4 regions of the Bradyrhizobium sp. CCGB01 genome follow, and region 3 is predicted to be linked to each of the others. Evidence: predicted binding sites of a transcription regulator. Region 3 holds the regulator's gene; each other region holds the start of a gene.

Region 1 (5,830 bases), 3.0 Mb from region 3:
GACCTCCTCCTCGGTGCCGATCGTGATGCTGACGGCGCGGCATGAAGCGGAATCCCGCATCGAGGGACTTCAGATCGGGGCCGACGACTACGTGGCAAAGCCGTTCGAGCCGCGCGAGCTTGCGCTGCGCATCAACAACATCCTCAAGCGCGCGGCGCCGCCGCCGCAGGCCGCGACGGTGGAGAAGATCGCGTTCGGACCTTACGTCTACCATCTCGATCGCGGCGAACTGCGCCAGGGCGAGGAGGTCATTCACCTCACCGACCGCGAGCGCGAGATGCTGCGCATTCTCTCGGAAACACCCGGCGAGACCGTGCCGCGCAGCGCGCTGACCGGCAATGGCACCGTCAACGAGCGCGCCGTCGACGTGCAGATCAACCGCCTCAGGCGCAAGATCGAGACCGATCCCGCCAATCCGCTGTTCCTCCAGGCGGTGCGCGGCATCGGCTACCGCCTTGTGGCCTCGCCATAAAGCAGTGAAGCGCGACCGATGAGCACGATCGATACCGGCCTGACGCTGCTCAAGAGCGCCGCCGGCCGCGTCTCGGCCGCCAATGGCTGGATGGGCAACGCGTTCAAGGGCTGGATGCCGACCGGCCTCTATGCGCGCGCGCTCCTCATCATGATCGTGCCGATGGTGGTGCTGCAATCCGTCGTCGCCTTCGTGTTCATGGAGCGGCACTGGAACACCGTGACGCGCCGCCTGTCGGCTGCGGTGGTGCAGGACATCGCCGCGCTGATCGACGTCTACAAGGGCTATCCGCAAGACAAGGACCGCGACCAGATCCGCCGCATCGCCCAGCAGCGCCTCGGGCTCGTGGTCGATTTCCTGCCCGCCGGCGACATGCCGCCGCCGGGGCCAAAGCCGTTCTTCTCGCTGCTCGACCAGACGCTGTCGGTGCAACTCGGCCGCCAGATCGGGCGCTCGTTCTGGATCGACACCGTCGGCCGCTCCAACCTCGTCGAGATCCGCATCCAGCTCGACGACGCCGTCATGCGCGTGTTCGCGCAGCGCAGCGCCGCCTATGCCTCGAACTCGGAGATCTTCCTGTTCTGGATGGTCGGCACGTCCTCGATCCTGCTGATCGTCGCGGTGCTGTTCCTGCGCAACCAGATCAGGCCGATCCTGCGCCTCGCGGATGCCGCCGAAAGCTTCGGCAAGGGCCGCGAAGCGCCGAACTTCCGCCCGCGCGGCGCGCGCGAGGTGCGGCGCGCGGCGGTCGCCTTCCTTGAAATGAAATCGCGCATCGAGCGCACGATGGAGCAGCGCACCGCGATGCTCGCCGGCGTCAGCCACGATCTGCGCACCATCCTGACGCGCTTCAAGCTCGAGCTGGCGCTGATCGGCGACAGCCCTGAGATGGAAGGCATGCGCAAGGACGTCGACGAGATGTCGATGATGCTGGAGGATTATCTTGCGTTTGCCCGCGGCGATTCCGGCGAGCAGTCGCAGCCGACCGACATGGCGCAGGCGCTCGAGGAGTTGCGCAGCGACGCCGAGCGCCACGGCCACATCGCGACCGTGGCGTTCCACGGCCTGCCCGTGGTGACGGTGAAGCCGGCCTCATTCAAGCGCTGCCTTGCCAACCTCGTCACCAACGCGGCGCGCTACGGCAAGGCCATCGCGATCAGCGGGCAGCGCGATCACCGTTATTTGACCGTCACGGTCGACGACGATGGCCCCGGCATTCCCGCTCATCTGCGCGAAGAGGTGTTCAAGCCATTCCTGCGGCTGGACAATGCCCGCAACCAGGACGAAGGCGGCACGGGCCTCGGTCTTGCCATCGCCCGCGACATCGCCCGCTCGCATGGCGGCGACATCACCCTGGGCGACAGCCCGATGGGGGGATTAAGGGCGAGCGTCCGGATTCCGGTGTAGGTGCAATCTTCCCTTCTCCCCTTGTGGGAGAAGGTGGCGCGAAGCGCCGGATGAGGGGTTGCCCCAGCGAATTCAAAAATAAGCGAGTCACGCGCGGAGACAGACCCCTCACCCGACTCGCCGCTACGCGGCGAGCCACCCTCTCCCACAAGGGGGAGAGGGGAAAGTTCATCCCGGGCTACGATCTCGCCTACTTCGGCAGCAGCGCCTTCAGCTTGTCGATGTCGCGCACGTTCATCTTGAAGCCGCCGGGCATCACGATGTCGCCGGGCTTCTGGTCCGGCTTGCAGGCTCCCAACCACTTGGCTTCGAGCTGCATCGTCGTGTCGCGCCCCGCGTTACCTGCGGCGCCGCCTTGCGCGTGCGAGGTGGTCTTCACCGTATAGGCCGAGTTGAAATCGCCCGTGATCTCCGCATGCGAGGTCGTGCTGATGCCGGCGACGTTGCACTCGGAATCGCTGACATAGCCGGTCGCGGTCTTCTTGATGTCCTGCTTGGCGCAGATCTGCTTGGCCATCGGGGAGACGTTGTTGCTCATCTCCTTGTCGACGGTCTCGTCGGTGCAGTGCTGCATGGTCATCTCGGGCACGGGCGTGCCGGTCCTGACCATCTTCATTTCCCAAAGACCCGCCTTGCGCACCGGCAGATCGTCGGCGCAGGCCGCCCCTGCCGACAAGACAAGGCAAAGGGCCGAGCCGAGCAAAGCGAGTTTGCGCGTCATGTCAGAGGCTCCCGGCTGAGAGGTGGCGTTACGAAAGCGCCTCAGTAGAGCGTGCGGATCGGCTGGTTGGCGGCGCCATAGGGCACCCAGCGGCAGGAGAACGAGATGTAGCCGCCCTCATAGGCCTGCACCGCCAGGAATTTCACGACCTTGCCGTAGCGCGCGCAATGATCGACCGCGACCTGACGGGCATCGGCCTGCGTCGCCATCGAATAGGCGATGATGCCGCCGGTGTCGTTGCCCTTGAACGGCGGCACCGGAAGGATGTCAGCGCGCGCCGGCTGGCTCGCCATCATACCCGAGACAACCAGGCTGGCGAGAAGGCTCGCGGCCGCAATGATTCGCATTCCCGTTACTCCAATTGGTTGGCACCAGTTTACGGTGCCGGGATGCCCGTGAAAAGAACTGAAGTCCCGTCAGCTGCGACGTTATGGTCAACTCTTGGCCAAGTGTTGCCGCGCTGCACTTGACCTCCCGGTCCCTTCGCGGCACCGTCCGACCCTCGCAGATCATGCTGTCCGGATTGCCCATGCGCGCCCTCCCCCTGAAATCGCTCCGCTTTGCCGCCGTGCTCGGTCTCATGTTCGGAGCGTTGTCGCTCGGTGAGGCCAGGGCCGCCAATCCGCTGGAACTGAACTTCTGGCTGAACGGGCCGCGCTATGACGGCGCCGTCGTCGATTGCGACAAGGCGCTGCCGACGATCGCCACCCAGTTCTGGGAGAAGGAAAGCTCGTTCTGGAATTCCTCGTTGAAGATCACCGGCTTCGCCGCCGTTCGCGAGATCGCGTTCCGGCCCTGGCAGTCCGACAATATCCCGCGTCGCTATTGCACCGGCGAGGCCATGCTCAGTGACGGCAAGGTGCGCAAGGTGCATTTCTCGATCATCGAGGATGGCGGCTTCGCGAGCTACGGCAATGGCGTCGAGTGGTGCGTGGTCGGGCTCGACCGCAACTGGGCCTACAATCCGGCCTGCCGCGCCGCCAGGCCTTGATCGACACGTTTTGATCGAGAAGCCCTGATTCGGACCGATCAGGGCGACCGGTTGCCGTCCGAATTTTGTTCTTGAAATGTTCTTTCTGCCTGCTAGGCTGGTCACACAGTCTAGTTGAGGGGCGTCGCCATGTTTCATTTTAGATTGCATTCGTTCTCCCGTCTCGTGATCTCACTGATCCTCCCCCTGGTTCTTGCCGCCGCGCTGGCTGGCGGCGCGAAGGCCCAGGACAAACGGCAGAACGCGCCCGGCGAGTTCGATTTCTATGTGCTGTCGCTGTCATGGTCGCCCTCGTTCTGCGAGGAGGCGTCCGAGCGCGGCGGTCGCTCGCAGATGCAGTGCAGCGGGCGGCCCTACGCGTTCGTGGTGCACGGGCTGTGGCCGCAATATGAAAATGGCTTCCCGGAATATTGCCAGCGGCCGTCGCCGCGCCTGAACCGCAACATCGTCTCCTCGATGCTCGACCTGATGCCGGCGCCGGGCCTGATCTTCAACGAGTGGGACAAGCACGGCACCTGCTCCGGGCTCGATAGCCGCAATTATTTCGAGACGATCCGCAAGGCGCGCGCCGCGATCAAGATCCCGGCGGAATTTCTCGAACTGTCGCAGGCCAGGACCGTGGCACCGGGCGAGGTGGAGGAAGCCTTCATCAAAGCCAATGCAGGCCTGAGCAGCGCGGCCATCTCGGTCACCTGCAACCGGACCCGGCTCTCCGAGGTCCGCATCTGCCTCAGCAAGGACCTGCAATTCCGGGCCTGCGAGGAGATCGAGCGCCGCGCCTGCCGCCGCGACCAGGTGACGATGCCGCCGATCAGGGGCGGATAGGTTTCCGTCAGTGCGAGCCATCGGGTCCGCGCGAAGCGCAGCCCGATGACAGGCTCCGCGAAGCAATCCGGACTGCTGGCGCGGATGGATTCTGGATTGCTTCGCCGCGCTCGCGATGACAAGTGGGTAGGATCGCGCAAAACAACGTAGTCCTGTCCCATGAACTACCGCCACGCCTTCCACGCCGGCAGCTTCACCGATGTCATCAAGCACATCGTGCTCGCGCGCATCATTACCTACCTCCAGGACAAGCCGGGGGCATTCCGTGTCATCGACACCCATGCCGGCGCCGGTCTCTACGATCTCGAAAGTGACGAGGCGCGCCGTAGCGGCGAATGGCTGACCGGTATTGCGCGGCTGATGCAGGCGCGCCTGTCGAACGAGAGCGTGGCGCTGGCCAAGCCTTATCTCGACATCGTCCGCGCCTTCAATCCAAAGGGCGAGCTCAAGGCCTATCCGGGCTCGCCGCTGATCGCGCGCGGCCTGCTGCGGCCGCAGGATCGCCTCGTTGCCTGCGAGCTCGAGCCGAAGGCGCGCAAGGCGCTGATCGACGTGTTGCGCCGCGACGAACAGGCGCGCGTGGTCGATCTCGACGGCTGGGTGGCGCTGCCGGCCTTCGTGCCGCCGAAGGAACGGCGCGGCCTCGTGCTGATCGATCCGCCATTCGAAGCGAAGGATGAGTTCGAAAAGCTCGGCGAAGCGTTCTCGACGGCTTTCGCGAAATGGCCGACCGGTATCTATGTAATCTGGTATCCGGCCAAGAACCGGCGCGCCACCGACACGCTGGTGCAAACGGTCGCACGGCTCGCAGCTGCAGCAAAACCACCGGGAAAATGCCTGCGACTCGAATTCAGCGTGGCGCCGCAACTCGATGGTGCAGCCCTCACCTCAACCGGACTGCTGATCGTCAATCCGCCGTACACGCTGCAGGGCGAGCTCAAGACGATCCTGCCCGAGCTGGAAATACCGCTCGGACAGGGCGGCGCTGCCAGATTCCGATTAGAGGTGCCGAGGCTGTAACACCCCGGCATTCTTGGGAAAAATATGCAGGGGCGGTAGTCAATCCGCCGAGAACCGTATTATGCTGTTTGCGTGACTGGCTTTACGTTCCGCTTCCGCGAATGGTTGCGGCGGAGTGAAGGCCCTAAGAAAGATCCAACGGACCGAAAGGTCCGCCCAAGGATGGCCAGCTCCCGGGCTTCGTAAGGCCCGGTCATGTCGTGACGTGTGTCTGCGTCGCGACGGAGGAGCAATGAGGGGGAGTTTCCCGATGGCCATGACGGGAACGGTTAAATTTTTCAACGGCGAACGCGGCTATGGATTCATCAAGCCGGACGACGGTGGTCGTGACGTCTTCGTGCATATTACTGCTGTGGAGCGTGCGGGACTGAAGGATCTTGCCGAAGGACAGCGT
Region 2 (5,830 bases), 150 kb from region 3:
ATAGGAAAAAACTCTTAACATTCATCAAGTTGCGGCGCTTCAGCCGGCTCGCGACTGTTGCATTTCGGAGACGGACTCCGCCTCCCGGCTCAGCTACGCTCGCCTTGGAATTGATTCATATGGGCGTCGCGCCTGATCAACCGCTTCGGGGAATTTAAGAAGCGGACGAAACTGGGGAGACTGCAATGAATAAGATCTTGATTGGTACAATCGGTGCAATCGCGTTGGGCCTCTCGGCGCCCGCAAGCGCAGCAGATCTCGCTGCGCGTCCCTACACCAAGGCTCCACCACCGATGGTCGCTACCATCTACGACTGGAGCGGCTTCTACCTCGGCATCAACGGCGGCGGCGGCACCAGTCACAAGTGCTGGGACTTCGTCACGCCCGTAACCGGCACTCTGCTCGGCGAAGGATGCCACAACGCCACCGGCGGCACGGTCGGTGGCCAGGTCGGCTACCGCTGGCAGTCTGCCAATTGGGTGTTCGGCTTCGAAGGCCAGGGCAACTGGGCCGATTTCTCCGGCGACAATATCAGTACGACCTTGTTCGGCACGGGTCTTCGCGATCGGTCCAAGATCAACGCCTTCGGCCTGATTACCGGCCAGGTCGGCTATGCCTGGAACAACGTCCTCGTCTACGTGAAGGGCGGCGGCGCCGTCGTCAGCGATCGCTACCGCAGCTACGACACCGTCACCGGCCTCGAATTCGATCGGGCCAACGAGACCCGTTGGGGCGGCACCGTCGGTGCAGGCGTCGAGTTCGGATTCGCGCCGAACTGGACCGTGGGCTTCGAGTACGATCACATCTTCCTCGGCAATCGCACCATCGGCTTCAGCGGTTCTGGCAACTTCCTGATCGCCCCGCTCGGCGTCGCCACACGCTCTGAGCGCATCAGCCAGGACGTCGATATCGGCCTGGTCCGCCTGAATTATCGCTTTGGTGGCCCGATGATCGCGAGGTACTAACCTCTCTGATCCCACTTGAGAATTCAAAGGCCGGCCTCGCGCCGGCCTTTTTGCTGAGCGCAGGCCAACAGGAACTATACGTCAGCGATTGTTACGTTTTGCAATTATTGTGACTTTTGGGAGACACAACTTGCGGCTTTGTTGGTGTAAGCACGACGTCAGTTGGACCACAGCGTCTAATGCCCTTTCGGCGCACGGAAGGCAAAAATAGAAACCGGGACTGGGATTACGTTAAAATGAAGAAGGTTTTGTTGGCTTCGGCCTGTTTGTTCGCTCTCGCCGCTCCGGCTTCGGCCGCTGATCTCGCGGCGCGCCCCTACACCAAGGCTCCGGTGGCTGTGGCCTCGGTCTACAACTGGACCGGCTTCTACCTCGGTATCGTCGGTGGCGGCGCCTGGGAAAACGGCTCCGGCGACCCGAAGATGAAGGGTGGCTTCGTCGGTGGCACCGCCGGCTACAACTGGCAGACCGGCAACGTCGTGTTCGGCATCGAGGCCGACGGCACCTGGGCTGATGTCAGCGCTTCGGCCACGGGCCCCGTCGCCGTCCCCGGCTTCGGCATTGTCAGCACCACCCTGAGCTCGAAGACCGACGCGATGGGCACCGTGCGCGGCCGCATCGGCTGGGCCGTCAACAACGTGCTGTTCTACGGCACCGGCGGTTACGCCTGGATCGACAACAAGCTCACCGTCAGCGCACTCGGCGTGAGCATCTCCGACAGCAAGTGGCACTCGGGCTGGACCGTCGGCGCCGGCGTCGAAGCTTTCTTCGCCCCGCAGTGGTCGGTCAAGGGCGAGTACCTCTATCGCAGCCTCGGCGGCGAGACCTACTTCTCGGGCGTCCTGCCCACCGGCACACTCAACTTCCACACCGTGCAGGTCGGCGTGAACTATCACTTCGGGGGCCCGGTGGTCGCCAAGTACTGAGCGAAGTACTAAGCTTCGCCCCAACGCCATCGCGTTACGAAAGGCCGGCCTTGCGCCGGCCTTTTTGTTTTCGCGCGCGGGAGCGCCGAACCGTCAAGGAATCGTGGGCGGGGAATCGCCCACGCGGATTGGCTGGGTGCGTTGGGGACGTGACATGAAAACTTGGACGCTGGCTGCGGTCAGCTTGCTCGCCCTCGGCGCGGTCGCGCCCGCCGGTGCCGCGGAACTGCCGCTCTACAAGGCCCCCGTAGCGCCCGTCCTCGCCTACGACTGGAGCGGCGTCTATGTCGGCATCAATGGCGGTGGCGGCTGGGCCCATGCCTGCTGGGCCGTGACCAACTCGCTGGGCGCCGCTGTCGATCCTCCCATCGGCGAAGGCTGTCACAACGCGGGCGGCGGCACGATCGGCGGACAGCTCGGCTATCGCTGGCAGAGGGGGCGCTGGGTTCTCGGCGTCGAAGGCCAGGGCAACTGGGCCGACTTCAAGGGCAGCAATGTCAGCGTGGTGCTGGCGCCGCAGACCAACCAGACCAAGATCGACAGCTTCGGCCTGTTCACCGGCCAGATGGGCTACGCCGTCAACAGCCTGCTGCTCTACGGCAAGGCTGGCGCGGCCGTCGCCCACGACAAATACGACATTTTCTTTCCCGGCCTGCCGGCATTCAACAGCGTCAACCAGACCCGCTGGGGCTACAGCATCGGTATCGGCGTGGAATGGGGCTTTGCCGAGAACTGGTCGGTCGGCGGCGAGTACAACCACGTGTTCCTCGGCCATCACAATTCCGATTTCGCCACCCTCACCGGCGGCTTCCTCCCGCGCACCGACCGGATCGGCCAGGACATCGACATGGGCCTGATCCGCATCAACTATCGCTGGGGCAACCCGGTCGTCGCCAAATACTGAGCAAGCGTTTCTCGCAGGAACCTCCAAGTCCTGATCATGTGCGGATTGCCCCAAGTCCGCATTCAAACGCGAACGAAGGGCCGGCTTCACGCCGGCCCTTTGCCATGTCCTTGGCCTTTTCCTTGACATGTTCCGGATGCCCCCTCCTGCCAGATGCCGCCAGCGCGCCAACAATCCGTTGACGATTCGCAAGTCCCACTGGAAATCCGTCCCCGTTCTTCCTACGTTCGCTGACATACCCATCGGCGCCGATCCCGGTTCCGGGCGAAGCGCGCCTTTTTTGTTGGCGCGATCGCGCACCTTTGGGATTCCTTGAGGGCAACTCGGATGGATGAAGTGATCAAGGCGAAGCGCCAACAGCAGAACGCGGGATCGCACCTGCGCGCAATTACGATCCGTGGCGCGCGCGAGCACAACCTCAAGAATGTCGATGTCGAGCTTCCCCGCGACAAGCTCGTGGTGTTCACCGGCCTGTCGGGCTCGGGAAAATCCTCGCTCGCCTTCGACACCATCTATGCCGAAGGCCAGCGCCGCTACGTCGAATCGCTGTCGGCCTATGCCCGCCAGTTCCTGGAGATGATGCAGAAGCCCGACGTCGACCAGATCGACGGCCTCTCGCCAGCGATCTCGATCGAGCAGAAGACGACGTCGAAGAACCCGCGCTCGACGGTCGGCACCGTGACCGAGATCTACGACTACATGCGCCTGCTCTGGGCGCGCGTCGGCGTGCCCTATTCGCCCGCCACCGGCCTGCCGATCGAAAGCCAGACTGTCTCGCAGATGGTCGACCGCGTGCTGGCGCTGCCCGAAGGCACCCGCCTCTACCTGCTCGCTCCCGTCGTGCGCGGCCGCAAGGGCGAGTACCGCAAGGAGCTCGCCGAATGGCTCAAGAAGGGCTTTCAGCGCGTCAAGATCGACGGCACCTTCTACGAGCTCGCCGAAGCGCCTGTTCTCGACAAGAAATTCCCGCATGACATCGACGTCGTGGTCGACCGCATCGTGGTGCGCGCCGATATCGGCCAGCGCCTGGCCGAGAGCTTCGAGACCGCACTGAAGCTCGCCGAAGGTCTTGCCGTCGTCGAGTTCGCCGACGCGCCGGCGGCAGCGCCCGCGGAGGAAAAAGAGAAAAAGAAGACCGCGAAAATCCACGACAAGAGCGGGCCCGAGCGCATCCTGTTCTCGGAAAAATTCGCCTGCCCGGTCTCCGGCTTCACCATCCCCGAGGTCGAGCCGCGACTGTTCTCGTTCAACAACCCCTACGGCGCCTGCCCGGCCTGCGGCGGTCTCGGCGTCGAGCAGCATGTCGACGAAGACCTCGTCATCCCCGACAAGGAGCTCGCCATCGGCAAGGGCGCGATCGCGCCCTGGGCCAAGTCGTCGTCGCCTTACTACATTCAGACGCTGACGGCGCTCGGCAAGCACTACAAGTTCACGCTGACCACCAAATGGAAGGATCTGCCCAAGAAGACGCAGAACGCGATCCTTCACGGGTCCGGCGAGGACGAGATCAAGTTCTCCTACGAGGACGGGGTGCGCTCCTACGACACCAAGAAGCCGTTCGAGGGCGTGATCACCAACATCAACCGCCGCTACCGCGAGACCGAGAGCGAATGGGCGCGCGAGGAGCTCGCAAAATATTTCCATGACGTGCCCTGCGAGGGCTGCAAGGGCTTTCGGCTCAAGCCGGAGGCGCTCTGCGTCAAGGTCGGCACCAAACACATCGGCGAGATCTCGGAGCTGTCGGTCCGGAAGGCCGGCGAGTGGTTCGAGACCGTGCCGGATTCCCTGAACGCGCAGCAGAACGAGATCGCGGGCCGCATCCTGAAAGAAATCCGCGAGCGCCTCACCTTCCTGCTCGACGTCGGCCTCAACTACCTCACCCTCTCCCGCTCGTCCGGCACGCTGTCCGGCGGCGAGAGCCAGCGCATCCGCCTGGCGTCACAGATCGGCTCGGGGCTGACTGGCGTGCTCTACGTGCTGGACGAGCCTTCGATCGGCCTGCACCAGCGCGACAATGCGCGCCTGCTCGATACGCTCAAGCGGCTGCGCGACCTCGGCAACACCGTGATCGTGGTCGAGCATGACGAGGACGCGATCCTCCTCGCCGATTACGTGCTCGACATCGGGCCCGGCGCCGGCATGCATGGCGGCAACATCGTCGCCGAAGGCACGCCCGCCGAGATCATGCGCAATCCGAAATCGCTCACCGGCAAATACCTCACCGGCGAGCTCGAGGTCGAGGTGCCGGAACGGCGCCCGCCGAACCATCGCCGCACCATCAAGGTGGTCAACGCGCGCGGCAATAACCTCAAGAACGTCACCGCCGAGATTCCGCTCGGCCTGTTCACCTGCGTCACCGGCGTCTCCGGCGGCGGCAAGTCGACGCTCCTGATCGACACGCTCTACCGCGCGATCGCCCGCAAGCTGAACAACGCCAGCGAGGGTGCAGCCCCGCACGACCGCATCGAGGGCCTCGAGCACATCGACAAGATCATCGACATCGACCAGTCGCCGATCGGCCGCACCCCGCGCTCGAATCCCGCGACCTATACCGGCGCCTTCACCCCGATCCGCGAATGGTTCGCCGGCCTGCCCGAGGCGAAAGCGCGCGGCTACGAGCCCGGACGCTTCTCCTTCAACGTCAAGGGCGGCCGCTGCGAGGCCTGCCAGGGCGACGGCGTCATCAAGATCGAGATGCACTTCCTGCCCGACGTCTACGTCACCTGCGACGTCTGCAAGGGCAAACGCTACAACCGCGAAACGCTGGAAGTCCTGTTCAAGGGCAAGAGCATCGCCGACGTGCTCGACATGACCGTCGAGGAAGCCGCCGAGTTCTTCAAGGCGGTGCCGCGCGTGCGCGAGACGTTCCAGACCCTGCACCGCGTCGGCCTCGACTACATCCATGTCGGGCAGCAGGCCACCACGCTGTCGGGCGGCGAAGCCCAGCGCGTCAAGCTCGCCAAGGAATTGTCAAAACGTGCCACCGGCCGCACGCTCTACATCCTGGACGAGCCGACCACCGGCCTGCACTTCCA
Region 3 (5,830 bases):
TGCTGCCGCGTGCGGCAAAGCAGATGCCGGTCTACGCCTTCTCCAACACCAACCGGCCGCATGTCGACCATTTCTCGAAGGAATATGCCGGCCTGCTCGGCCATTTCCGCGAGCTGTACCTGTCGTCCAGCATCGGCCTGCGCAAACCGGATGTGGAGGCCTTCGACCATGTCGTGGCCGCGATCGGCGTGCCGGCGAACCGTATCGTGTTCTTCGACGATCTTGCCGAGAACATCGAGGGAGCGCGGTCCAGCGGGCTGACCGCGGTGCACGTGACCACGCCCCGCGACGTCGGGGACGCCCTCAAGGCGCTCGGAATCTGATCCCGGGCCGGCAGGCTACAGGCCGCGAACCGGCCGTATCCGGAGCCTATTTTGCCCGGGGCGAGGAACCGAAGCCCTTTGTACATTTTTATACAGAGTTCCCGGAACGAACGCCTGCCTCAGGACTCATGACTCCGTTGGGAATTCTACATCGGACTTATCGTCGTGTTGGGCAAAACCTACCTCACCAAGCAGGCCTCTCTGCTGATGAAATTCGCCAGGACCACATCGGATTCTGAGCTTTCCGCCAAGCTGATCAGCAAGGCCGCCGACCTGAAATCCCAGGCCGACCCGTTGCCTGACAAGGATCAGGGCTCCGCGGCGCCGGACGTCAGTCCGTACAAGCAGCCGGGGACCTGACCGATGCTGGCCGTGGCTCTCGTCATTCTCGTCCTCGCCATGGCCATCCTCATACCGGTCTGTCTTGCCTTCCGGATCATGCCGCGGCGGACTTGACGTCTGCCCATCAGAGCGGATGACGCAGGATAAATCATCCTGTGCGGCCGTGCTTTGCCTCCGCGCGCGCGCTCGGCTAAGACTCTCGCCGCCGATTTGCCCGAACGGGCCCAGCTGGAGTTTTCACCCGTGGCCCTGATGCCGGTTTCTGACGCGCTTGCCGCGGTGCTGGCGGGTGCAGAGCCGCTGCCTGAAGAGATGATCGCGCTCGACGCAGCCTTCCACCGCGTGCTCGCCCGCGACGTCGCGGCGCGGCGGACCCAGCCACCCCAGGCGATGTCGGCAATGGACGGCTATGCAGTGCGGGCGGCCGATGCGGCGAAGATCGATGCCGCGCTCACCGTGATCGGCGAGGTCGCGGCGGGCCGGCCGTTTGCGGGAACGGTGGGCGCCGGCGAAGCGGTGCGGATCTTCACCGGCGGCGTCGTTCCCGATGGCGCGGACGCGGTCGTGATTCAGGAGGACACGGTTGCGGATGGCAAGCGCATCACGATCACGGAAGCGGCCGTTACCGGACGGCACATCCGCCCCGCCGGCGTCGACTTTTCGGAAGGCGACGTGCTGCTGCGCGAGGGCACCCGGCTGACCGAGCGCGATCTGGCACTCGCTGCCGGGATGAATCATCCTCGACTGCCCGTCCGCCGCCGCCCGAAGGTTGCGATCCTCGCCACCGGCGACGAACTCGTGATGCCGGGCACGACGCCCGGCCACGGCCAGATCGTCTATTCCAACGGCTATGCCCTGCACGCGCTCGCCCGCAGCGAGGGCGCCGACACCATCGACCTCGGTATCGCCGCCGACACGCTGGTGGCCACCACGGCCGGCATCCGCCGCGCCCGCGAGAGCGGCGCCGACATCCTGATCACGACCGGCGGCGCCTCGGTCGGCGACCACGATCTGGTCCAGCAGGCGCTGCGGGACGAAGGCATCTCGATGGCGTTCTGGAAGATCGCGATGCGGCCGGGCAAACCGATGATGAACGGGCGGCTCGGCGCGATGCGTGTGATCGGCCTGCCCGGCAATCCCGTGTCATCCTACGTTTGCGGATTCCTGTTCATGGTGCCGCTGATTCGCGCGCTCGCGGGCCGTTCGGCGATTCATCATCGCCGCGAACGCGCGGTGCTCGGCCGCGACGTCGGCGCCAACGACCAGCGCGAGGATTATCTGCGCGCGCGCCTGGAGCTGCGCGACGACGGCACGCTCACCGCCGTTCCCGTCAACCATCAGGATTCCTCGCTGCTTGCGAATCTCGCTGCGGCACAGGCACTTCTCGTGCGCCCGCCGTTCGCGCCGAAGGCCGAAGCCGGCACGCCTTGCGAGGTGCTGCGGCTGCCCGTCTGACCGCTTCGTTCGCGAGCGTTCCGCGAAGTTTGTGGCGTTCACGGTAAATTAAGCAGTTGCGGAACATGTATCGAACATATAGTGTCCGTTCATGATTTGTTTCGAGCATGCAGCGGCTTATCGCTGAATTCAGCGTCTCGGAATCGAACGACATCAACCGGGGGATTTTGGTCGAGATGTTAACGCGCAAACAATACGAGCTCCTGCGGTTCATCAGCGAGCGACTGAAGGAAAGCGGCGTGCCGCCCTCCTTCGACGAGATGAAGGACGCGCTCGACCTGCGCTCGAAGTCGGGTATCCACCGCCTGATCACCGCGCTCGAGGAGCGCGGCTTCATCCGGCGCCTGCCCAACCGCGCCCGCGCCATCGAGGTGATCAAGCTGCCCGAGCTTCAGGCCGCCGCCGGCAGCCGCCGCGGCTTCACGCCGAGCGTCATCGAAGGCAATCTCGGCAAGCTGCGCACGACTTCCAGCCCGCCGGCGGACGACGGCGAGCGCCCCGTTGCAGTGCCCGTGATGGGCCGCATCGCGGCCGGCACGCCGATCGAGGCCCTGCAGACCCGCAGCCACACCATCAGCGTACCGCCCGACATGCTCGGCTCGGGCGAGCATTACGCGCTCGAAGTGCGCGGCGATTCGATGGTCGAGGCCGGCATTCTCGACGGCGACATGGCGCTGATCCAGCGCAACGAGAGCGCCGATACCGGCGACATCGTGGTGGCGCTGATCGACGACGAGGAAGCGACCCTGAAGCGCTTCCGCCGCCGCGGCGCCTCCATCGCGCTCGAGCCCGCCAATGCAGCCTATGAGGTCCGCATCCTGCCGCCCAACCGGGTGAAGATCCAAGGCAAGCTGATCGGGCTGTACCGGAAGTACTGAGACCGGACGTCCTGCTATCGGTGATTTGGCGCCTCTCGCGCTTTTCGATCGGCATCGCCGATCCGGCATTGGAGCGGACGATTGTCCGCTTCCGCTGGATAGTCTTTCTGGTTTCGCGCAGATTATCCGGCCCCTCCTCCGGCGCTACATCCTCGGCACGCCGCACGAAGCAGCATTGCTTCGCGCGCCCTCTGGGTTCGAGGAGAAGTCATGCGCAAGATCATTCTGGGCACAGTCGCCGCGGCGCTGATCGCAGCATCAGCGTCGCAGGCCTTCGCCGCGCAATCGCAACACCATGTCCGCAAGGACGCCGCTGTGGGTAAGCAAGTCCGGAATGCCCGCAACGCCGTCGCGCAACCGTCGCGGCCGGACTGGCCGTATTCCGGCTGGTCGGCGCCGGCAGGGCGCTGACACGCGCATCCGGAATGCGCGGGAGCAGGCTTTGTTCCTCATGGAGCCGGAAAAGATAATGTGATCGCGGCCTGCGGCGGCGAGCCGCAGATTTGCCTACAACCGGGCAGACGCTAACATGCTTCCACTCTGATAGAGGCCTGCGCCTCGAGAAGAGACGTGGGTCGCTATCCCTGCAAGAGGAGCACCCGATGTGTGACTACAGCCTGCATGCCGTCGCGTCGCGTCCTGCTGAAGTCGGCGAGACGGTCGTCACGACAACCTTCCGCGGCACCTCGACGCGCGGTTTTGCCTCCGCGGCCGATCCGACCGTCGCGGTCTGCCTGCTGCCGGGAACGGAGCTCGCCTTCGCCGACAACGTCCGCTACGACAATCGCTGGATCTGGACGCGGACCGTCAACTCGCGCGTCGGCAAGTTCGGTAAGATCGATCCGCACATTCCCGATCGCCATCATGATGCGATCGAATTCCCCGACGGCAAATACGTGTTGGTGACGCAGCTCGTCGAAGGCCAACGCGCGACAGTGCTGCAACTGCCGGTGACCCAGCCGGTCGGCGAGCGTGAGCACAAGCCGCAGATCGCCGAAAGCCGGCCGACCATCACCCGCCTGCCGATCGGCTGACACAGCCATCCCGGCCGGCGGGTCGGGCCAGGATTGAAATTGCCATCGCCGGCCGAGGCCGGCGAGATGGTATCGCTTGCATCCCGCGAAGCTCCATTGGACGGACCAAGCCGCTCCGCCTCCCACCGCACGAAGTTTGCGCTGTCCTGCCTGAATTTTGAACGTCCGTTCCGCAGCCAAATGGCCGATGCTTGGTGCGGCTTGAGACGGCGGACACGTTCGATGAAGACCTTCATTCGCGTCGTTGAACTCTGGGTACCCGACCGCACGCGCATGCGGCTGGAATTCGGCGGCGGCCTCTACGGCGAAGGCCTGTCCGCGTTCAAGGCCGTGAGCGAAGGTCTGCACTTCGGATATGACGAGGGGCTTCCGGGCAAGGCCTGGGCCAGCGGCCACCCCGTGATCCTCACCAAATTCGCCAACTCCTATTTCAAGCGGACCGATCAGGCCATCGCGGCCGGGCTCACCTGCGGCGTGGCGGTCCCGGTGTTTTCCGGCGAATTCCTGCAAGCCGTCATGGTGCTGTTCTGCGGCGACGACGAGGTCCATGTCGGCGCGATCGAGCTCTGGCACAACGATGCCGAAATCTCCCACGAGATGGGACTCGTCGACGGCTATTACGGCACCGCCGACATGTTCGAATTCAACTCCCGCCACACCAGATTTCCGCGTGGCTTCGGCCTGCCCGGCCGCACCTGGAAGGCCGGCCTGCCGCTGATCATCAAGGACCTGCACGACGCCAGGAGTTTTCTGCGCTGGGAGGACGCCGCCAAGGTCGGGATCAATCTCGGCGTCGGCATTCCCTACCGGACCGGCACCGATCAGACCTGGGTCCTGACGTTCCTCTCCGCGCAGGCAACCCCGATTGCGCGACGCTTCGAGATCTGGGTCCCGGACGAGGCCCGTTCGGCGCTGGTCTTCCGCGCCGGCGACTGCAGCGCGCAGACTGACCTTGCCGCCCTCTATGCGACGAAATCCATCGCCAGAGGCGAAGGCAGCATCGGCGGGGCCTGGACCACCGGCATGCCCGCGCTCAACGACGATCTTGCGCATGATGTCTCGGTCGCGGCCTTGCAGGCCCGCGCCTCTGGGCTGAGCCGGATGGTCGTCCTGCCGGTTATCGGCAACGCCAGGCTCGACGCCGTGCTGGCCTGGTATCTGTAACGCGTCCGCTCAATCCTCGGCCTGCAAGTCGGCCTCCGATGGCGTCGCGTCCCGGCCGCGGGGCGCGGCCGTCTTCGGCGCAAGGCTTCCGTCGAAATCGCCCTCGCCGGCGGCAGCCGGCGACCACGGACGGTCCGTCCCCCTCGCCTTAGCCGCCTGGACCGCAAAGCCGTCGCCGCTTCGGGTCAGCGCCAGCGCGCCCTGCCTTGCGAGACGCTGACGGTCGACGACCATCGCCGCGCAATCCGGCGGCGCGGGCCGCGCCGTCACCACCAGCGCGGCGCGGCTGCAATCATCGGCCAGCGCGTCGATGCGCGAGGACAGCGCGACGAGGCGCCCGTCGGCGAGCGGCGTCACGCAGCCGGCCTCGTCGCACGACACGCCGGCGGCCAGCGAGGCACTGCCGGCGTCGCGCGGATCGGCGTCGGCGGCGAGCCACTCCTTCAGGAGAAAACTGTCCTTGCTCGACCTGATCAGATGCAGATGTCCGTCCCTGCCCCGCACCGCGACACTCTGGCCGTCACCGGCGATCAGGATATCGGGCTGCCGCGCGGACAGTCCCCAGAGGATCGCGGCGATCAGTGCCACCGCGCCGGCCCAGCGCAACGGCGTGCGCAACAGGCCCATCACGATG
Region 4 (5,830 bases), 3.5 Mb from region 3:
TTCTCGGACCTTTTGCCTGACTCCAACTGGATGCTTCCGTTCAGCCTCTCGGCTTCAAGCCTGTGGCTGTGGGGCTTCGTCGAAATGTTCTGTGTGCCCGGCAGCGTGGGCGACAACCGGTTCGGCGCCGATCCGCTGGCCGACGTCGAGGACAGCGCCGCCGAACACCGGGCCAAGGACTGGGACCAGCAGAGCGAGATCGAATTTGTCCCGCCCAGTGCTAGCCCACCCGGCGGCATGCATGTTAAGCGGGGCGCATGACCGATGCTCTCTCGATCGCCCGCGATCTCATCCGCTGCCCCTCGGTAACTCCGGCCGATGCCGGTGCTCTCGGGGTGCTTGAAAAGGCGCTCACCGCTGCCGGCTTCACCTGCCACCGCGTGACCTTCAGCGAGGAAGGCACGGCCGACGTCGACAATCTCTATGCGCGGATCGGCACTGAAGGGCCGCACATCACCTTCGCCGGCCACACCGACGTGGTGCCGCCGGGCGACGAGAGCGCCTGGAGCGTCGGCGCGTTCTCCGGTGAGGTGAAAGACGGCTTTCTGCACGGCCGCGGCGCGGTCGACATGAAGGGCGGCATCGCCTGCTCGGTCGCCGCGGTGCTGGAGCATCTCGCCGCGAACGGCGGCAAGCCCCGCGCGGACGGCAAGGGCTCGATCTCGTTCCTGATCACCGGCGACGAGGAAGACGTCTCCATCAACGGCACCATCAAGCTGCTCAAATGGGCCGCCGAGCGCGGCGAAAAATTCGACCATTGCGTGCTGGGCGAGCCCTCCAATGTCGAGACGCTCGGCGACACCATCAAGGTGGGCCGCCGCGGCTCGCAATCCGGCACGCTTCTGGTCGACGGCGTGCAGGGCCACGTCGCCTATCCGCATCGCGCCTCCAATCCGGTGCCCGATATCTCGCGGCTGATCGTGGCGATCTCCGACGAGCCGCTCGATCACGGCAGCGCGCAGTTCCAGGCGTCCAATCTCGAATTCACCTCGGTGGACGTCGGCAACAAGGCCAGCAACGTGATCCCCGGCGAGGCCCGCGCCAGGTTCAACATCCGCTACAACGACAACCACACCCAGGCGAGCCTGCGCGAGCTGGTCGAGACGCGGCTGACGAAAGCCTGCGGCAACCGCATCAAGGCCCGCATCGTCTGGGATCCCTCGAACTCCAACGTGTTCGTCACCAAGCCCGGCCCGTTCACCGATCTCGCGGTGTCCGCGATCGAGGAGGTGACGGGCCGCAAGCCGGAGCTGTCGACCTCAGGCGGCACCTCGGATGCGCGCTTCATCTCGAGCTATTGCCCGGTGATCGAGTTCGGGCTGGTCGGCCAGACCATGCACCAGGTGAACGAGCGCGTGCCGGTGACGGATCTGGAGAAGCTGACGCAGGTGTATCGCGGGATTTTGACGCGGTATTTTGGGTAGGGCTCGACTGCCTCTCCGCTCTCCGCCGTCATCGCCCGACTTGATCGGGCGATCCAGTACGCCGAGACGACAGTGATTCCTCGATAGGCCGCGGCGTACTGGATGGCCCGGTCAAGCCGGAGCATGACACCGATGATGAGGCAAGGGCGTCTGCCTCTCGCCTAATAATCCACCTTCACCAGATACAGCCCGTCCGGCGGGGCGACGATGCCGCAGGCGGCGCGGTTGCGGGCTGCTAACGCTGCGGAGAGATCGTCCGCGGTCCAGCGGCCTTCGCCGACCCAGACCAGCGAGCCCACCATCGAGCGCACCTGGCTATGCAGGAACGAGCGCGCCGAGGTGAGAATCGTGATCTCGCGGCCGTCGCGCAGTACGTCGAGCTGGTCGAGCGTCTTCTCCGGCGATTTGGCCTGGCATTCAGTGTCGCGGAAGGTCGTGAAATCGTGCTTGCCGAGCAAACGTTGCGCGGCCGCATGCATCGCCTCGGCATCGAGCCGTCGCGGCACGCGCCAGGCATGGCCGACATCGAGCGCGAGATTGGCGCGGGTGTTGATGACGCGGTAGCGATAATGGCGCTTCACCGCCGAGAAGCGCGCCTCGAACGTGTCGGGCACGATCTCGGCCTCCAGCACCGCCACCGGATGCGGGCGCAGATGCGCGTTGAGCCCGTCGCGAAAGCGGCCCGGCGGAAACTGCTTGTCGACATCGACATGCGCGACCTGGCCGCGCGCGTGCACGCCGGCATCGGTGCGGCCGGCGCCGTGGACCCGCAGATCCGCGCCGGTCATCGCCTTCACGGCCGCTTCCAGCGCGCCCTGCACCGACGGCAGCGTCTCCTGCACCTGCCAGCCGAAGAACGGCGCGCCGTCATATTCGATGGTGAGCTTGTAGCGGGGCATCAACCGAACCGCATCGGCGGCTTGACCGGCACGCCGCGCAGGAAGTCGGTGGCCTGCATCCGGGCCTTGCCTTCGCGCTGGAGCTCGATGATGCGGATCGCGCCCTCACCGCAAGCGATGGTGAGGAGGTCGTCGAGCACCTCGCCCGGCGCGCCCGCGCCCTTCGCCAGCTCGCAGCGCAGGATTTTGACGCGCGCATTCTCAAGCTCGGCCCATGCGCCGGGAAACGGCGACAGGCCGTGGATGTGGCGCAGCACCTCGCGCGCCGGCTTGCTCCAGTCGATCCGCGCCTCGGCCTTGTCGATCTTGGCGGCATAGGTGACGCCGTCCTCGCTCTGCTTTTTGAGCTGGAGCCCGCCGCGCCCGAGCGCCGCCATGGCGCGTACCATCAGATCGGCGCCGAGCCGGGAGAGCCGGTCGTGCAGATCGATCGCGGTCATGTTGTCGGTGATCGGAAGACGCTCGGCCATCGCGACGTCGCCGGTGTCGAGGCCGACGTCCATCTTCATCACCATGACGCCGCTCTCGGCGTCGCCCGCCATGATCGCGCGGTTGATGGGGGCGGCACCGCGCCAGCGCGGCAAGAGCGAAGCATGCAGATTGTAGCAGCCGAGCTTTGGCGCATCGAGAATGGCCTGTGGCAGGATCATGCCGTAGGCGACGACGACGGCAGCATCGGCGTCGAAGGCGCTGAACTCATCGAGCGCTTCCGCGGTCTTCAACGTCTTCGGCGTCAGCACGGGCACGCCGAGCTTTCGCGCCGCTTCCTCGACCGGGGTCGGCTGCAATTGCAGGCCGCGCCGCCCGCCGGGCTTCGGCGCGCGGGTGTAGACCGCCGCGATCTCGTGGCCGTGCGAGACCAGCTCGAGCAGCGTCGGCACGGAGAAATCGGGCGTGCCCATGAAGATCAGGCGGAGGGGCATTGGAAAAAACCTGCGAAGGACGCAATTCCAGTAACAGTCATTCCGGGGCGGCTCGAAGAGCCGAACTACGGTGCGCAATTGCGCACCTGAGAATCTCGAGATTCCGGGTTCGATGCTGCGCATCGCCCCGGAATGACGGGAACCTCACTCCGCGCGCTTGGCGGCTTTCTCGAACTTCTTCATCACGCGGTCGCGCTTGAGTTTCGACAGATAGTCAACGAACAGGACGCCGTTGAGATGGTCGATCTCGTGCTGGATGCAGGTGGCATAGAGGCCTTCGGCGTCCTCTTCGTGCACCTTGCCGTCGAGATCGGTGAAGCGCACGCGCACCTTCGCAGGCCGCTCGACCTCCTCGTAATATTCGGGGATCGACAGGCAGCCTTCCTCGTAGATCGACAGATCCTCGGAGGACGCGATGATCTCGGGGTTGATGAAGACGCGCGGCTCCGGATTGGTCTCTCCGTTCTCGTCGCGCTTGGCGAGGTCCATGGTGATCAGCCGCAGCGGCTGCGCGATCTGGATCGCCGCGAGCCCGATACCGGGCGCGTCGTACATGGTCTCGAACATGTCGTCGGCAAGCTTGCGGATCTCCGGCGTGACCTTCTCGATCGGCTTGGAGACCAGACGCAGCTGCTTGTCGGGCAGGATGATGATTTCTCGTAGGGCCATGGCGGCGATTTAAGCCGCGCGCCGGATGCGGTCAATGCGGCCAGGAACTCCGTTAACGATCCGCTAACCATAAAACTTCAGGTTTCGTTAACCATAAAAATTAGGGGGCTGTTAACCGCCCACGTTCCCTCTTCGTTCGCTTGGGTGCGCGAATCGGCTAGAAGGGCGGCATGAACGAGATCATTTTCATGCTGGGCGACTGGCCGGTGCGCGTCATCGATGCGCTGATCGGCTTCGGCGCCCTCGTCCTCATCCTGCTGGTGGTGATTGCCGTCGTGATCGGGCGATCCGGGCGGCGCGGCGCGGAACTCGCGATGGCGCACGCGATCCGGGCGGATGAGCTGGAGGAACGCCTCAGCCAGGTGCTGCATGCCCAGAGCGAGGCCTCGGGCCGGGTCGATGCCATGACCCAGGCGCTGGCCGGACGCCAGGCCGAGATGGCGCGGGCGGTCAACGAGCGGCTGGATTCGGTGACCCATCGTGTCGGCCAGTCGATGGAACACTCCACCCGCAACACCATGGAGAGCCTGCGCGCGCTGCACGAGCGGCTCGGCATCATCGACAGCGCGCACAAGAACCTGACCGATCTCACCACGCAGGTGACGACCCTGCGCGACGTGCTCGCCAACAAGCAGTCGCGCGGCGCCTTCGGCCAGGCGCGGATGGAGGCGATCGTCCAGGACGGCCTGCCAAAAGGCTCCTACGAGTTCCAGTTCACGCTCTCGACGGGCAAGCGGCCGGATTGCGTGGTGTTCCTGCCCGACCAGCGACCGCTCTGCATCGACGCAAAATTTCCGCTGGAAGCGATGACCGCGCTGCACGATGCGCGCACCGACGAGGAGCGGCGCATCGCCACGCAGCGGCTGCGCGGCGACGTGATGAAGCATGTCAGCGACATCGCGGAAAAATACCTCGTCACCGGCGAGACCCAGGAGATGGCGCTGATGTTCGTGCCGTCGGAATCGGTCTACGCCGAAATCCATGACGGTTTCGACGACGTGATCCAGAAGGCCTACCGCGCCCGCGTCGTGCTGGTGTCGCCTTCGCTGCTGATGCTCGCGATCCAGGTGATGCAGCAGATCATGAAGGACGCGCGCATGCGCGATGCCGCCGACCAGATTCAGACCGAGGTGATCAAGCTCGGCGACGATCTCGGCCGCCTGCGCGACCGCGTGGTCAAATTGCAGAAGCACTTTGCCGACGCGAACGAGGACGTCCGCCAGATCCTGATCTCCGCCGACAAGATCGAGAAGCGCGCGGGCCGAATCGAGGAGCTCGATTTCAGCAAGACCGAAGCGCCGGATGGCCCGCATCTGGTGGCGACCGGTGCGCCGGAGCTGTTTCCGCGGAAGCTCCAGGCGGGGGAGTAGGATTTAAGGCACACTGTCATGCCCCGCGAAGGCAGGGCATCCAGTACGCCGTGGCGGATGCGATTGAACCGAAACGCTGGTGATTACTGGATCGTCCGCCTTCGCGGACGATGACACCGAGGGTGTCGAAGCCATTCCCGCCTCACCGGCTACCGCGAGTCTTTTCCCCCAGAATCTGCTAACACCTCCCCATGACCGCACCCGACGCGACATCCCCCGCCGCGACCTCCGCCCCTGCGACCTCCTGGCGCGACGGCCTGGCCGTTTACCTGCAACCGCGGGTGCTGATCGTGCTGTTCCTCGGCTTCTCGTCCGGGCTGCCGCTGGCGCTGTCGGGCTCGACGCTGCTGGTGTGGATGCGCGAGGCGGGCGTCGATCTGAAAACCATCGGGCTTTTTGCGCTGGTCGGCACGCCCTACACGCTGAAATTCTTGTGGGCGCCGCTGGTAGACGCGCTGCATGTGCCGCTGTTCACCCGCGCGTTCGGGCGGCGGCGCGGCTGGCTGCTGTTCTCGCAATTGCTGCTGATCGTCGCGATCCTGCTG

Evidence for each region. Region 3 encodes LexA, which represses DNA repair genes until DNA is damaged. Its sites were predicted from a motif close to TGTTCNNNNTGTGTTCNG; they were not measured.
Region 1: the regulator LexA is predicted to act here: its motif matches at 3,658-3,675, upstream of NLM25_RS39465 (ribonuclease T2).
Region 2: the regulator LexA is predicted to act here: its motif matches at 3,009-3,026, upstream of uvrA (excinuclease ABC subunit UvrA).
Region 4: the regulator LexA is predicted to act here: its motif matches at 4,038-4,055, upstream of NLM25_RS42120 (DNA recombination protein RmuC).

Annotation. Positions count from the first base shown of each region.
Region 1 covers NZ_JANADK010000001.1:8,380,258-8,386,087, forward strand. Annotated here, with positions in the region: gene NLM25_RS39440 (response regulator) at 1-472, shown strand, start outside; gene NLM25_RS39445 (ATP-binding protein) at 491-1,879, shown strand; gene NLM25_RS39450 (DUF3617 family protein) at 2,070-2,600, opposite strand; gene NLM25_RS39455 (hypothetical protein) at 2,642-2,947, opposite strand; gene NLM25_RS39460 (hypothetical protein) at 3,181-3,591, shown strand; gene NLM25_RS39465 (ribonuclease T2) at 3,721-4,416, shown strand; gene NLM25_RS39470 (23S rRNA (adenine(2030)-N(6))-methyltransferase RlmJ) at 4,576-5,436, shown strand; gene NLM25_RS39475 (cold-shock protein) at 5,687-5,830, shown strand, end outside.
Region 2 covers NZ_JANADK010000001.1:5,244,666-5,250,495, forward strand. Annotated here, with positions in the region: gene NLM25_RS24190 (outer membrane protein) at 186-965, shown strand; gene NLM25_RS24195 (outer membrane protein) at 1,202-1,891, shown strand; gene NLM25_RS24200 (outer membrane protein) at 2,046-2,795, shown strand; gene uvrA (excinuclease ABC subunit UvrA) at 3,123-5,830, shown strand, end outside.
Region 3 covers NZ_JANADK010000001.1:5,392,310-5,398,139, forward strand. Annotated here, with positions in the region: gene NLM25_RS24875 (HAD family phosphatase) at 1-323, shown strand, start outside; gene NLM25_RS24880 (hypothetical protein) at 489-683, shown strand; gene glp (gephyrin-like molybdotransferase Glp) at 909-2,120, shown strand; gene lexA (transcriptional repressor LexA) at 2,297-2,998, shown strand; gene NLM25_RS24895 (hypothetical protein) at 3,209-3,409, shown strand; gene NLM25_RS24900 (hypothetical protein) at 3,601-4,032, shown strand; gene NLM25_RS24905 (GAF domain-containing protein) at 4,255-5,196, shown strand; partial or broken gene NLM25_RS24910 (ComEC/Rec2 family competence protein) at 5,206-5,830, opposite strand, start outside.
Region 4 covers NZ_JANADK010000001.1:8,934,190-8,940,019, forward strand. Annotated here, with positions in the region: gene NLM25_RS42095 (DUF805 domain-containing protein) at 1-261, shown strand, start outside; gene dapE (succinyl-diaminopimelate desuccinylase) at 258-1,424, shown strand; gene truA (tRNA pseudouridine(38-40) synthase TruA) at 1,586-2,323, opposite strand; gene fmt (methionyl-tRNA formyltransferase) at 2,323-3,246, opposite strand; gene def (peptide deformylase) at 3,391-3,915, opposite strand; gene NLM25_RS42120 (DNA recombination protein RmuC) at 4,086-5,285, shown strand; gene NLM25_RS42125 (MFS transporter) at 5,477-5,830, shown strand, end outside.